Regions from separate parts of the Micromonospora sp. NPDC049175 genome, predicted to be linked through region 4. Evidence: riboswitches for the same ligand, from Rfam matches in the RefSeq annotation. Region 4 holds a riboswitch; each other region holds the start of a gene.
The links. Region 4 has a riboswitch for cobalamin ahead of cobN (cobaltochelatase subunit CobN). Riboswitches for the same ligand answer to the same signal wherever they lie in the genome.

Region 1 (3,095 bases), on a different contig from region 4:
CCACCTTCAGCTTGACGTAGCCGTAGCCGGTGTCCACCGCCTCCTGGCACAGCCGGCGCAGCTTGTCGTCGCCGTAGCCGAGCCAGCCGGCCGAGGTGGTGTAGGCGGGGTAGCCCGTCCGGTCGAGCTCGGCGAGACGGGCCGCCTTCGTGCCCTCCTTGGCGCGCAGGATGGCCAGCGCCTCGTCCCGGGTCAGCGCGTCGGACAGGTAGCGCAGGTCCGCGATGTCGACGAGTTCCTCGGGGGACATGTCGACGAGCAGCCGCCACAGCGGCTTGCCGGCGACCCGGGCGACCAGGTCCCACGACGCGTTCAGCACGGCGGCCAGCGACAGGTGGACGACGCCCTTCTCCGGGCCGAGCCACCGCAGTTGCGAGTCGGAGGTGAGCAGGCGGTAGACCGCGCCCATGTCCGACGCCATCGTCGCGACGTCCACGCCCACGAGACGCTGTGCCTGGTGGACGGCCGCCGCGACGACGATGTCGTTGCCCCGGCCGATGGTGAAGGTCAGACCGTGGCCCGCGAGTGGCGCACCGGTGCTGTCGACGCCGTCGGTGTGCAGGACGACATAGGCCGCCGAGTAGTCGCCGTCCTTGTTCATGGCGTCGGAGCCGTCAGCGGTCAGGGAGGTGGGGAAGCGGACGTCCTCGACGGTGACGGCGGTGATCTGCGGCATGCGCTCCTCGCCCGGTTAGGCTAAAGATCAGATGATCTCTGGGAGTATACGGAGGGTCAATCCGACGCGTCAACGACGTCGATCACCCGGGAATCGAAGACATCTAATGTTTTTCCCGCGCCGCTGATTCGTCGACGTGCCGTCGGCGTGGTCGACGTGCCTGGTCCGCAGGCCCCGGCCGGGGCGATGGCGGTCTGTGTCGCGCTGGTAGACGCCCTGACTGCCGGCGACGCCGCGGGCTGCGGAGGCGCCCCGAGACCGATGGGGACGGTGACGCGAGAAGTGGATAGTGGTCCGGAAGATTGGATGTCCACTCCGGAAAGTTGCATTGACCGTCGAGTATGGGTAGGGGTCTTTACATCTAAAGACTTAATACATCACACCTTTCCGAATGTCGACACCCGCTCGGCCTGCCGCGTGCCGCGCGGGCGTTCGCCGGCCGCGCGTCGACGGGACCCGGCCCGGTAGGCGTGGCCGGTGACGACCATCACGGGCGTCGCCGTCGACACGCCCGAGACCGACATGTGGGGTGTGACAACGGCAGCGTCCCTATATATGGTGTCGAGCGCAGCTGGTTCGACCGCTCAGCCCGAGCGGTCGAGGCAAGAGGGAACCCGGTGGAAATCCGGGACTGTCCCGCAGCGGTGAGTGGGAACGACAGCCGTCATGAGCACTGGGCCACGAATCGGCCTGGGAAGCGACGGCCAGTAGGAGACCGGCCAACCCGGTCGTGCCCACGAGTCCGAAGACCTGCCAGCGCGCCGCGTACCCACACCCGGGTGAGCGGCGGTCCGAGGCCGCGTGGGACGGCCGACGCCACCTGACCCACGCCGTCCCGGCGTGGCGTCCGCCGGTGTCTGTCTCCACGCGTTCGAGGGGCCATCAGGTCTCGAACTCGCGAGGAGTGAGTGGTGACAGTCACCGAGGTAGTCCCGGCAGTCGGCGACCCGGCCGTACGGCGGACGCCGATGCAGGTCCGCAAGCGCAACGGCGCCACCGAATCCGTGGACGTCAACAAGATCGTCCGGGCGGTCGAGCGGTGGGCCGACGACCTGACCGACGTCGACCCCATGCGGGTCGCCACCCGCACGATCAGCGGCCTGTACGACGGCGCGACGACTGCCGAGCTGGACCGGCTCTCCATCCAGACCGCGGCCGAGATGATCGGCGAGGAACCGCAGTACTCCCGCCTCGCCGCCCGGCTGCTCTCCAGCTACGTCGGCAAGGAGGTCCGTCGGCAGGGCGTGACCTCGTTCAGCGCGGCGATCCGGATCGGCCACGCCGAGGGCCTGATCGGCGACGACACCGCCGCGTTCGTCGCCGCGCACGCCCCGATGCTCGACGACGCCGTCGATCCGGACGGTGACCGGCGGTTCGAGTACTTCGGCCTGCGCACGGTGTACGACAGGTACCTGCTGCGCCACCCCACCAGCCGCCTGGTGCTGGAGACCCCGCAGTACTGGCTGCTGCGGGTGGCCTGCGGGCTGTCCCAGACGCCGGACGAGGCCGTCGACTTCTACCGACTCATGTCCAGCCTGGCCTATCTGCCCAGCTCACCGACGTTGTTCAACTCCGGCACCCGGCACACCCAGATGTCCTCCTGCTATCTGGTCGACTCCCCACGCGACGAGCTGGACTCGATCTACCAGCGCTACGCCCAGGTCGCCAACCTGTCCAAGTTCGCCGGCGGCATCGGCATCGCGTACTCCCGGGTGCGCTCCCGGGGCGCGCTGATCCGCGGCACCAACGGGCAGTCCAACGGGATCGTGCCGTGGCTGCGCACGCTGGACGCGAGCGTCGCCGCCGTCAACCAGGGCGGCCGGCGCAAGGGCGCGGCCTGCGTCTACCTGGAGCCGTGGCACCCGGACATCGAGGAGTTCCTGCAACTGCGGGACAACACCGGCGAGGACGCCCGGCGCACCCACAACCTCAACCTGGCCAACTGGGTCCCGGACGAGTTCATGCGCCGGGTCGAGGCCGACGAGATGTGGTCGCTGTTCGACCCGCACGAGGTGCCCGAGCTGCCCGACCTGTGGGGGGAGCGGTTCGACGCCGCGTACCGCCAGGCCGAGGCGCAGGGCCGCCACGTGCGGCAGGTCCCGGCGCGGGAGCTGTACGGGAAGATGATGCGCACCCTGGCCCAGACCGGCAACGGGTGGATGACGTTCAAGGACGCCGCCAACCGGCTCTGCAACCAGACCGCCGAAGACGGCAACGTGGTGCACCTGTCCAACCTCTGCACCGAGATCATCGAGGTGTCCAGTGACGCCGAGACCGCCGTGTGCAACCTCGGCTCGGTGAACCTCGCCGCGCACCTCACCGACGGCGGCATCGACTGGGAGCGGCTGCGCGCCACGGTCCGTACCGCCGTCACCTTCCTCGACCGGGTCATCGACATCAACTACTACCCGACCGCGCA
Region 2 (3,095 bases), on a different contig from region 4:
CGGCGTCGGATCGGCCGCGACGCCCGTGCGGGCCGTGACGACCGTGTTGCTCTTGCGCGCCGCCGGCACGGTGGCGGGTTGCCCCCTGTCGCCCGTGACCGGCGCGACGACGCCGACCTTGCCACCGACGGTCTTGCCGCCGACAGCCCGGCCCCCGCTGGTCTTGCCCCCGCTGGTCTTGCCCCCGACAGCCTTGGCCCCGACGGTCCGGCCCGCGCCGGCCTTGGTCGTAGAACGGGCACCACCGCCGCGTCGACCGGAGGTCGCCGCCGAGGTACGGCGCCGGCCGGTGGATGTGCCGGCGGAGGCCGATCGGCGACGCCAGACGACGTACCCGGCCACCGCCAGGGCCGCCGCGACCACCACCGCCCAGCCGGCCAGGGCCACCGTTCCGCGGCCGCTCTCCTCGGTGGACCCGGTCGACGGAGCTGCCGCAGCCGGCGGGCTCGACGGATCGTCCGCGGTGGTCGGCACCGCCGAGGCCTGCCCGCTGTTGTGCTGCTCGGCGGCGGCCACCAGGGCCGGGTCCGGCTGGGTCGACGGCGGGCTCCATCCCTTCGGCGCCGCCGTCACCCGCCCGTCGTAGCGGAAGGTCAGGGTGCCCCGCACGGTGTCGCCGTCCGAGGCGACCGACAGATAGCTCACCGAGTACTGGCCCTTGGCGGGCAGGTGGGCGACGCTCACCACCGCGGGGAACCCCGTCGTGTACTCCCGCGGCTCGAACTGCCCGTTGACCAGGAAGTACTCCCGTACCGGCTTCTCCAGCGGTTTGGGTTCCCCCTGCGACCAGCCGTTGTCGACCCGGGTGCCACCCGGGGCGGTGACCGTGAAGAACGCGTTGGCGGCGGCCTTCTCGGTGAAGGAGAGCCGCACCTCCGTGAACGGCTCGCGCACGGTGGTCCCGCTCGCCGGCGTGGACGCGGCGAGGGTCCCGTGCGCCGCGGCGGGTTGGGCGGACGCGAGGAGGGCGACCGCCGAGGCGAGGAGGAACGCGAGGAGGCCCGAGACCACCCGGCCGCAAGTCTGGGGGAGACGACGCATCTGGATATCCTCACCCTCGCGAGACTTTTTTCAAGAGGTGGCGATCTTCTTCCTCGAACGACAAAAGTTGACGACGAGCACGCGGGCCGCTGCGGCACGATGCCCCCGGTGGACAGATTCCCTGGCCAGCTATGCTGCCGACGGCGCTGGTTCGCCCCGTCCTGACCGGCTGGGCGTCGTAAGAGGGAACCCGGTGGAAATCCGGGGCTGCCCCGCAGCGGTGAGTGGGAACGACAGCCGTCATCAGCACTGGGCCAGCGGCCTGGGAAGCGACGGCCAGTAGGGGACCGGCACGACCGGTCAGGCCCGCGAGTCCGAAGACCTGCCGGCGCCGCGTACACAACCGTGTGCGCTGCCGTCGGCCTCGCGGGTGGGCTGAGCCGGTGACGGGCCGTGCGTGTGGCGCACGGCCAGGTCCTCGTCAGCGTGTGTCCGCGACCGGCGGCGTGGTTTCCCGAGGGACGGACTACCGCTGTGCACGACACCACCACGATCGCCGGCCGAGCGCCGTCGGCGTCGCACCTGACCCTGTCGCAGATCATGGACCAGCACCACACGAACCTGATGGGTACGGTGCACGGCGGCCGGATCCTCAACCTCATCGACTCCGTCGCCGGTGTGGTCGCCGCCCGGCACTCCGACGGGCCGGCGGTGACCGCCGCCATCGACGAGACCGCGTTCCTGCGCGCGGTACGGGTCGGCGACGTCGTGCACGTCGACGCCCGGATCACCTGGGCCGGCCGCAGTTCGATGGAGGTGGCCGTCAAGGTGACCGCCGACCGATGGGACCGGGCGGTGCCACCCACCGACGTGGCCACCGCCCACCTGGTCATGGTCGCCATCGACGACGACGGCCAGCCCCGTACGGTGCCGCCGCTGCTGCCCGAGACCGACGGGGACCGGCGACGGTACCGGGAGGCGGAGATCCGCCGCGAGCACCGGCTGGCGCTGCGACGCGCGCTGCTCGACGGCGCCGACGACGGCTGACCCGCGTTCGGCCCCCCGTCGCGGTGCTGGCCGGTCCGAGGAACCCGCCCCGCCGTCGATCTGGTCGGATAGCGTCCACGTGAAGACTCGGTCACGGAGAGTGTGGATGGTTATGCGCGCTGCGGTGCTGCGGGAGTTCGACGTTCCGCTCCTGGTCGAGGAGATCGACAGACCCATCCCCGAGCGCGGGCAGGTGCTGGTGCGGATCGTCGCCAGCGGGGTCAACCCGCTCGACACGAAGATCCAGGCGGGAAAGGCCGCGCACGCGCGCGTCCAGCCTCCGGCGGTGCTCGGCCTGGACCTCGCCGGCGTCGTCGCGGCGGCCGGTGCCGACGTGACCGACTTCGCGCCGGGGGACGAGGTGTACGGGCTGTGCGGGGGAGTGGGCGACCTCCAGGGGTCGCTTGCCGAATACGCCGCCGTGGACGCGCGGCTCCTGGCCCGCAAGCCGAAAACCCTCTCGATGCGGGAGGCCGCCGCGTTGCCCCTGGCGGCGATCACCTCCTGGGAGGGGCTTGTCGACCGGGCCGGAGTCCGTGCCGGGCAGAAGGTGCTTGTGCACGGCGGCGCCGGCGGTGTCGGATACGTGAGCGTCCAACTCGCCCAGGCTCGCGGCGCGGAGGCGTACGCCACGGGTGGGCCGGCGAGCATTAGTCTGATCGAGAGCCTGGGCGCGGTGGCGATCGACTACACCTCGACAAGCGTCGAGGAGTACGTGCAGAGATACACCGACGGGGCGGGGTTCGACATCATCGCCGACAACGTGGGCGGCTCGACCCTCGACGTGTCCTTCGCGGCGGTGCGCACCTATCACGGACACGTGGTCAGCGCGCTGGGCTGGGGGACCCACTCGCTCGCCCCGCTGTCGTTCCGGGGAGCCACCTACTCCGGCGTGTTCACCCTGCTGCCGATGCTGACCGGGCGCGGGCGCGAACACCAGGGCGACATTCTGCGCGAGATCGCGACGCTTGCCGACGCCGGCGCCCTGCGCCCGCGACTGGATCCGCGCACGTTCACGCTCGACACGGTCCTGGACGCCCACCGACTGGTCGCCAGCGGCACCGCCA
Region 3 (3,095 bases), on a different contig from region 4:
ACTAAGCGCAACTTACACTTGACTATCGTCACTTGCAGATTGACAAGACATCATCGAGTGGTGTGTGGTGGAGTGGTCACGCCAGGCAACGGCGGGACAACTCGCCGGGAGGTCGGGTGCCGAAGCATGTGCCGTACGACGACTACCTGCTGGCGGTGGCGCTGACCTTCGCTCGGCGACATCGGCCGGTCTGGTCATGGCGGCGGTGGCGGCGGATCTGCCGATGCGGGGCGGACCTGCCGTGCCGAGCTAGACACCGCATCCCGATCCGGCGCGGCCACTGGCCAGGGGAGGAGCAGGAATGATCGAGGATCACCTCGGGCCGATCCTGTCCGTGGACTCGCCCGGCGTTGACGGCCTCTGTGCGGGCTGTCGCTGGTGGCGGGCGCGGCTGTCTCCGTACCCCTGTTGCCAGGCGGAATGGGTCGCCCGCTGGCACGCCCGGTCCGCCGCCGACCTCTCCCCGAACAGGGTGCAGTGACCACCCATGGCCCGGTCCTTCCGTTGTGGACCTGCGGCGGCTGTGACGCCCCTTGGCCCTGTCGGACCCGGCGTACCGAGCTGCGTGCCGAGTTCGATGGCGCGGCGGTGTCGTTGGGTCTCTACATGGCGTCCTACCTGGTCTGGGCTGCGGAGGACCTGACCTGGGTGTCCGCCGGGGTGCTGCACCGGCGCTTTCTGGGCTGGGTCCGGTGAGCCTCATCCGATGCGGCGAGGAGCGCAGGTAGCCGCCTCGATCACTTAATGCTGAGTAGTTGTGGGCGACCCGTTCTGACTACTCAGCATTAAGTGATCTTGGCGGTAACGGCGGAACCGGGCTACTGGCTCGCGCGCTCGGCTGCGCGCCCAGGGCTGCAGTCACCCGGACCAACGATCGTGGTGGATCACCGACGACAGCGGGCGACGTTGACGCCAGCCGTGCCGCTCCAGGTCCGGCGTCTGCTCCAGATGGGTGACCGGGCCGAGGCAGAGCCACGCCACCGGGCGGACGGTGGCCGGGATGCCGAGCAGCTCGCGCAGGAACGGCTCCCGGTAGAACGAGACCCAGCCGACCCCGAGCTGCTCGGCGGTTGCGGCCAGCCACAGGTTCTGGATCGCCAGACAGACCGAGTAGAGGCCGGCGTCGGCGATCGCGTGACGACCGAGCACGGCCGGCCCACCCCGCTCCGGGTCGTACGTGACCACGACCGACAACGTCGACTCCCGTACACCATCGATCTTGATCCGGGCGAAGCGTTCCGCCGCCGGGCCGTCGAGAGTGGCCGCGAAGGTGTTCCGCTCCCGCTCCACGTGTCGGTGGAACTCCTGCCGCAGCTCGGGATCGCGGACCAGGATGAAGTCCCAGGGTTGGGAGAGACCGACGCTCGGCGCGGCGTGCGCCGCCGTGAGGATCCGATCCAGCGTCTCGGAGGGGATCGGCGCCCCGGTGAACTGGGCACGTACGTCGCGGCGGCGGTGGATGGTCTCGTAGAGTCCGGTGTTCACGGCAGGCTCCCGCTGCGCTCGCGCCCCTGACGGGGCCCATGACGCGAGGCCGGTCTTCGGACTCCCGGATCTGCGCTGGCCACCCGCCTTCCCAGCCCCTCAGGGCCAGTGGCTGCGTCTGGTACGCGTGGGTGGCAGCTCCCCGGTCACCGCGGCGGGCCCGTGCCGGACTCACACCGGCTTCCCGATTCTCCCCACTCGCGCGGGGGCACCTCGCAACGTTTGTGCCACCGGCAGCATAGCTACCGACTCGCGCGCTCGGCGGCGCGCACGGCGTTGCGGAAGAGCATCGCGACAGTGGTCGGACCGACCCCGCCGACCCGGGGCGTGATGGCGCCGGCGACCTCGGCGCACGCTTCGTCCACGTCCGGCAGGAGGCGTCGCCCGTCGTAGCGGACGCCGGCGCCGATGACGACGGCGCCCGGCTTGACGTGCTCGGGTCGCACGATCCCGGGTACGCCGGCGGCGGCGACGAGGATGTCGGCGCGGCGGGTGTAGCGGGCCCAGTCGGGCACGCCCGTGTGTACGACGGTGACGGCGGCGTTGGCGGTGGGGCGCTTCTGGGCGAGCAGCATCGCCAGGGGCCGGCCGAGGGTGGCGCCCCGGCCGAGGATGACGACCTCGCGACCGGCGACGGGGATCTCGTGGTACGCCAGGAGGGCTTCGATGCCGGCGGGGGTGCACGGCAGCGGGCCGGGCAGGCCGACGGCGAGGCGTCCCATGTTCAGCGGGTGCATGCCGTCGACGTCCTTGTCCGGGTCGATTGTCTGTAGCGCCGCGTCGTAGTCCAGATGGCCCGGAACGGGGTACTGCACGAGCAGTCCGTGCACGGCCGGGTCGGTGTTGAAGCGGGCGATGGCCTGGTGCAGCTCGGCCTGGGTGGCGGTGGCGGGCAGGTGCACGTGCGGGGAGTCGAACCCGAGTTCGGCCGCCTGACGCTGCTTGATGGAGATGTAGCCGGCGCTGGCGTCGTCGTCGCCGACGAGAATCGTGGCCAGGCTCGGTGTGATCCCGCGGCGGCGCAGGCCTGTGGCAGCGGCGGCGGTCTCGGCCAGGACGGCTTCGGCGACGGGAGCACCCGGCAGGAGCCGGGCCGTGCCCGCCGGGGTGTGGTGCTCTGCGGATCCACGTGTCGTGGTCATGATGTTCCTCCACGCAGGCGCCCAGGCGGTCGACGCCCGCGAGAGGCTCCCCGATGGTTCGACCATCCCCGTGCCGCCAGTCGCCGGTGCCCTCGATGATGCCGCATCACCAGGGCAGCTGCCCAACCGGACCGGCAGCGCCGCCGCAGGGCGGGCGGGTACGCGGTGCCGCAGGGCGGGCGGGTACGCGGTGCCGCGTCGGCGGCGCGAGGGGCCGATCGGTCGGCCGGAGCGTTCGGTAACACAAGCGGCCCGTCTTACGAAGTAGAGGTGTGAAGGCTACGAGAGAGGACAGCCTGTGAATGAGCCCGGCGAAGCGGGGGGTGACATCTCCGGCATCGGGGCCGATCCGGTGGCCTTCGAGGTCTTCTACCGGCGGCACCTGGAGGCGGTGGGCCGGTTCGTGGCGCGGCGGGTCGACGACCCGCACCTCGCCGCCGACCTGACCGCCGACGTGTTCCTCGCGGT
Region 4 (3,095 bases):
GCGCTTGGCCTGGGTGCCCTCGCCCGGGTCGTTGACGATGAACGGGTAGACCAGCGGCAGGTCACCGAGGACCGCGTCGGGGGCGCAGTCGGCGGCCAGGCCGAGGCCCTTGCCGGGCAGCCACTCCAGGGTGCCGTGCTTGCCCAGGTGCACCACGGCGTCCGCGCCGAAGCCGCCGTCCGCGACGGGCGCTGTCAACCAGCGGTACGCGGCCAGGTAGTGGTGACTCGGCGGCAGGTCCGGGTCGTGGTAGATGGCGATCGGGTTCTCCCCGAAGCCGCGCGGCGGCTGGATCAGCAGCACCACGTTGCCGAAGCGCAGCCCGGCGAGGACGATGTCCCCGTTCTCGGTGTAGAGCTGGCCGGGCGGCTCACCCCAGTGCTCCCGCATCCGCTCGCGCAGCTCGGCCGGGACCTGGTCGAACCACCGCCGGTACGTCGGCCCCGGTATCCGGGCCTCGGCGGCGGCCAACTGCTCCGGGGTGAGCCACTCCACGTCGTGTCCACCGGCGGCGATCAGCGCGTGGATCAGCGCGTCGCCGTCGTCGGGCGGCGGCGCGTCACCCAGGTCGTAGCCGGCCTCGGCCAGCGCGGCGAACAGCCGGACCGCCGAGACCGGGGTGTCCAGCCCGACGGCGTTACCGACCCGGGAGTGCTTGGTGGGGTACGAGCTGAGCACCACGGCGACCCGCTTGTCGGCGGCGGGCACGTACCGCAGTCGGGCGTGGCGTACGGCGATCCCGGCCACCCGGGCGGCCCGGTCGGCGTCGGCCGCGTAGACCGACAGCCCGTCGGCGTCGATCTGCTTGAACGAGAACGGCACGCTGACGATCCGGCCGTCGAACTCGGGGATGGCCACCTGCATGGCCGCGTCCAACGGGGACAGACCGGCGTCGCTGCCGGCCCACTGCTCGCGGGTGCTGGTCAGGCACAGCGCCTGGATGATCGGCACGTCCAGGGCGGCCAGGGCGCCGACGTCCCAGGCGTCCTCGTCGCCGCCACCGGAGGCGTCCGCGGCGACCGCGCCACCGGCCGCGAGCACGGTGACCAGCAGCGCGTCGCAGCGGGCGAAGAGCCCGAGCGGGCCCGCGCCCGTGGTCAGCCCCCGCAGCGAGCCGCAGAAGATCGGCAGCGGGTTGCCGCCGGCTCGGTGGACCGCGTCGGCGAGGACGTCGACGAAGTCGGTGTTGCCGGCGAGGGCGTGCGCCCGGTAGAAGACGATCCCCACGGTGGGCCGTCGCGGGTCGGTCGGGTGCTCGCCGTGCACGCCGTACGCCGGGGTCGGCGCGGGCGGGGCGAACCCCTCGCCGGTGAGCAGCACCGTGTCGGAGAGGAACCGGGCCAACTGCGCCAGGTTGTCCGGCCCGCCCTCGACCAGGTACGCCAGCGCCTGGGTGACGACCCCGGACGGCACTGTGGAGATGGCCATCAGCTCCGCGTCGGGCAGCGCCTCGCCGCCGAGCACCACCGTCGGCACACCCGTGGCGAGCACCGCGGCGAGACCGTCCGGCCACGCCTGCCGACCGCCGAGCAGGCGTACGACGACGAGGGCGACCCCGTCGAGCAGGGCGGGCACCTCGTCGGCGGCGACCCGCGCGGGGTTGGCGAGCCGGTAGTCGGCGCCGCTGGCGCGGGCGGCCAGCAGGTCGGTGTCGGCGGTGGAGAGCAGCAGGATGCGCACGGCAGGCTCCGGAGAGTGACGCCCCGGCCGCCACGGAGGCGGCCCGGACGAAGCGGGTGGGTACGGCGTCAGCCGGTACGACGGCCCGGGTGGACGGCATGCCGACGCGGACGTCGGGGCCGGTCAGCGCCAGGCGTTCGACTCAGCGGTACCGAAAGCCAACGGCCTGGCGTACGCCGCGGCGGCCGGCCCGAGACGTGCCGGCGCGGCCGGCCGTGGGCGCGGCGCAGCGCCCGCGATGCGGGTCATGACGATGATCGTCGATGAATGAGACGCTGTGCGTCATCGGGTCCTCCTCGGGTGTCCACGCCCTGGGGCACATCCCGACGGCCGAAGTATCCTGGCTTCCGGATCGACGCTCTCCCCCGGCCTTCCAGCCGCAGACACACGGCCGTGACTCACGAGGGGGGATCGCTCCCCGGTGACAGTGGCGGGACCGCGTCGGAATCGCACCGACTTCCTTCACTGCCGTCAGGCCGCGAATGCTGCCACACCGCCGCGCCGCCGGTCAACGCCGACCCCGGCGTCGTCCGGCCACGCTCACCACATTGACCTGCGGAAATATCGGCGCGCAGGGGTCGCCTGACGCACCAGACGGCAAGCTGATGGGCCGGTGGCGGAGGGCGCCCGCAGAGGGGGTCGAGTGCCTGTGCGGCTCCTCTTTGCCACTCAGCCGTCGCGACCGCCTGAGCGGACGAGCCTGAGCCGGGGACCCGCCTCAGCGGGCGTGGCGTTCCGGGTGGGCGCGGCTCCACACCCGCATCCGTTCCGGATAGCCGGTGCGGCCCGCCTCGTACAGCGGCACCGCGTGCTTGCGGGCGATGGACCCCGCCGCCCGTGGTGTGCCGGTGCGGCGCCGGATCCACTCCCCGTCGTGGGCGATCGCCACCACCGTGGTGTCCGTCGCGGTGGTCTCCGGCTCCAGGTAGAACTCCACCCCGCGCCGGCTCGTGACGAACGCCTCCAGCGCGGCGAGGTCGTCCCGGGTCGCCTCCCGGTCCAGCTTCGTCGGGGTCGCTTCGGCACCCCGTGACCGCCGACTGAACCAGCTCATGCCCCACCCCTTCCCTCGACGCCCCTCCAGTGCAGCACCAAATCCTGGCAATACGCTGCACGCCGGGTGGGAGACAGCTGACCCGACGAGGGTTGGAACCCGCCGAGCGTGGGCGGTGTCATGAGTGTGATCCCGAACGGAGGTTCCCCTGGACGACGAGGCGCTCGTCACCCGCGCTCGCGCAGGTGACCTGGAGGCGTACGACCTGCTGGTCGCTCGGCACACCGCGTCCGCGTACCGGACGGCGGTGCTGCTCGGCGCGGGCTCGGACTCCGAGGACGTCACCCAGGAGGCGTTTGTGAAGGCGTACCGCAAGTTGTCCCGTTATCGGGGCGAGTCGTCCTTCCGGTCCTGGTTGCTC

Region 1: another riboswitch for cobalamin. It lies ahead of ACGFH8_RS19415 (ribonucleoside-diphosphate reductase subunit alpha); the one in region 4 lies ahead of cobN (cobaltochelatase subunit CobN).
Region 2: another riboswitch for cobalamin. It lies ahead of ACGFH8_RS00715 (acyl-CoA thioesterase); the one in region 4 lies ahead of cobN (cobaltochelatase subunit CobN).
Region 3: another riboswitch for cobalamin. It lies ahead of bluB (5,6-dimethylbenzimidazole synthase); the one in region 4 lies ahead of cobN (cobaltochelatase subunit CobN).

What each region holds. Positions count from the first base shown of each region.
Region 1 covers NZ_JBICSY010000004.1:526,511-529,605, forward strand. Annotated here, with positions in the region: gene ACGFH8_RS19410 (L-fuconate dehydratase) at 1-676, opposite strand, end outside; cobalamin riboswitch at 1,232-1,449, shown strand; gene ACGFH8_RS19415 (ribonucleoside-diphosphate reductase subunit alpha) at 1,645-3,095, shown strand, end outside.
Region 2 covers NZ_JBICSY010000001.1:169,769-172,863, reverse strand. Annotated here, with positions in the region: gene ACGFH8_RS00720 (copper resistance protein CopC) at 1-1,041, opposite strand, end outside; cobalamin riboswitch at 1,172-1,386, shown strand; gene ACGFH8_RS00715 (acyl-CoA thioesterase) at 1,582-2,028, shown strand; gene ACGFH8_RS00710 (zinc-dependent alcohol dehydrogenase family protein) at 2,135-3,095, shown strand, end outside.
Region 3 covers NZ_JBICSY010000013.1:15,823-18,917, forward strand. Annotated here, with positions in the region: gene ACGFH8_RS32595 (hypothetical protein) at 478-696, shown strand; gene bluB (5,6-dimethylbenzimidazole synthase) at 859-1,485, opposite strand; cobalamin riboswitch at 1,515-1,716, opposite strand; gene ACGFH8_RS32605 (bifunctional 5,10-methylenetetrahydrofolate dehydrogenase/5,10-methenyltetrahydrofolate cyclohydrolase) at 1,728-2,627, opposite strand; gene ACGFH8_RS32610 (RNA polymerase sigma factor) at 2,926-3,095, shown strand, end outside.
Region 4 covers NZ_JBICSY010000006.1:163,959-167,053, forward strand. Annotated here, with positions in the region: gene cobN (cobaltochelatase subunit CobN) at 1-1,680, opposite strand, end outside; cobalamin riboswitch at 2,014-2,143, opposite strand; gene ACGFH8_RS24045 (hypothetical protein) at 2,399-2,734, opposite strand; gene ACGFH8_RS24050 (RNA polymerase sigma factor) at 2,982-3,095, shown strand, end outside.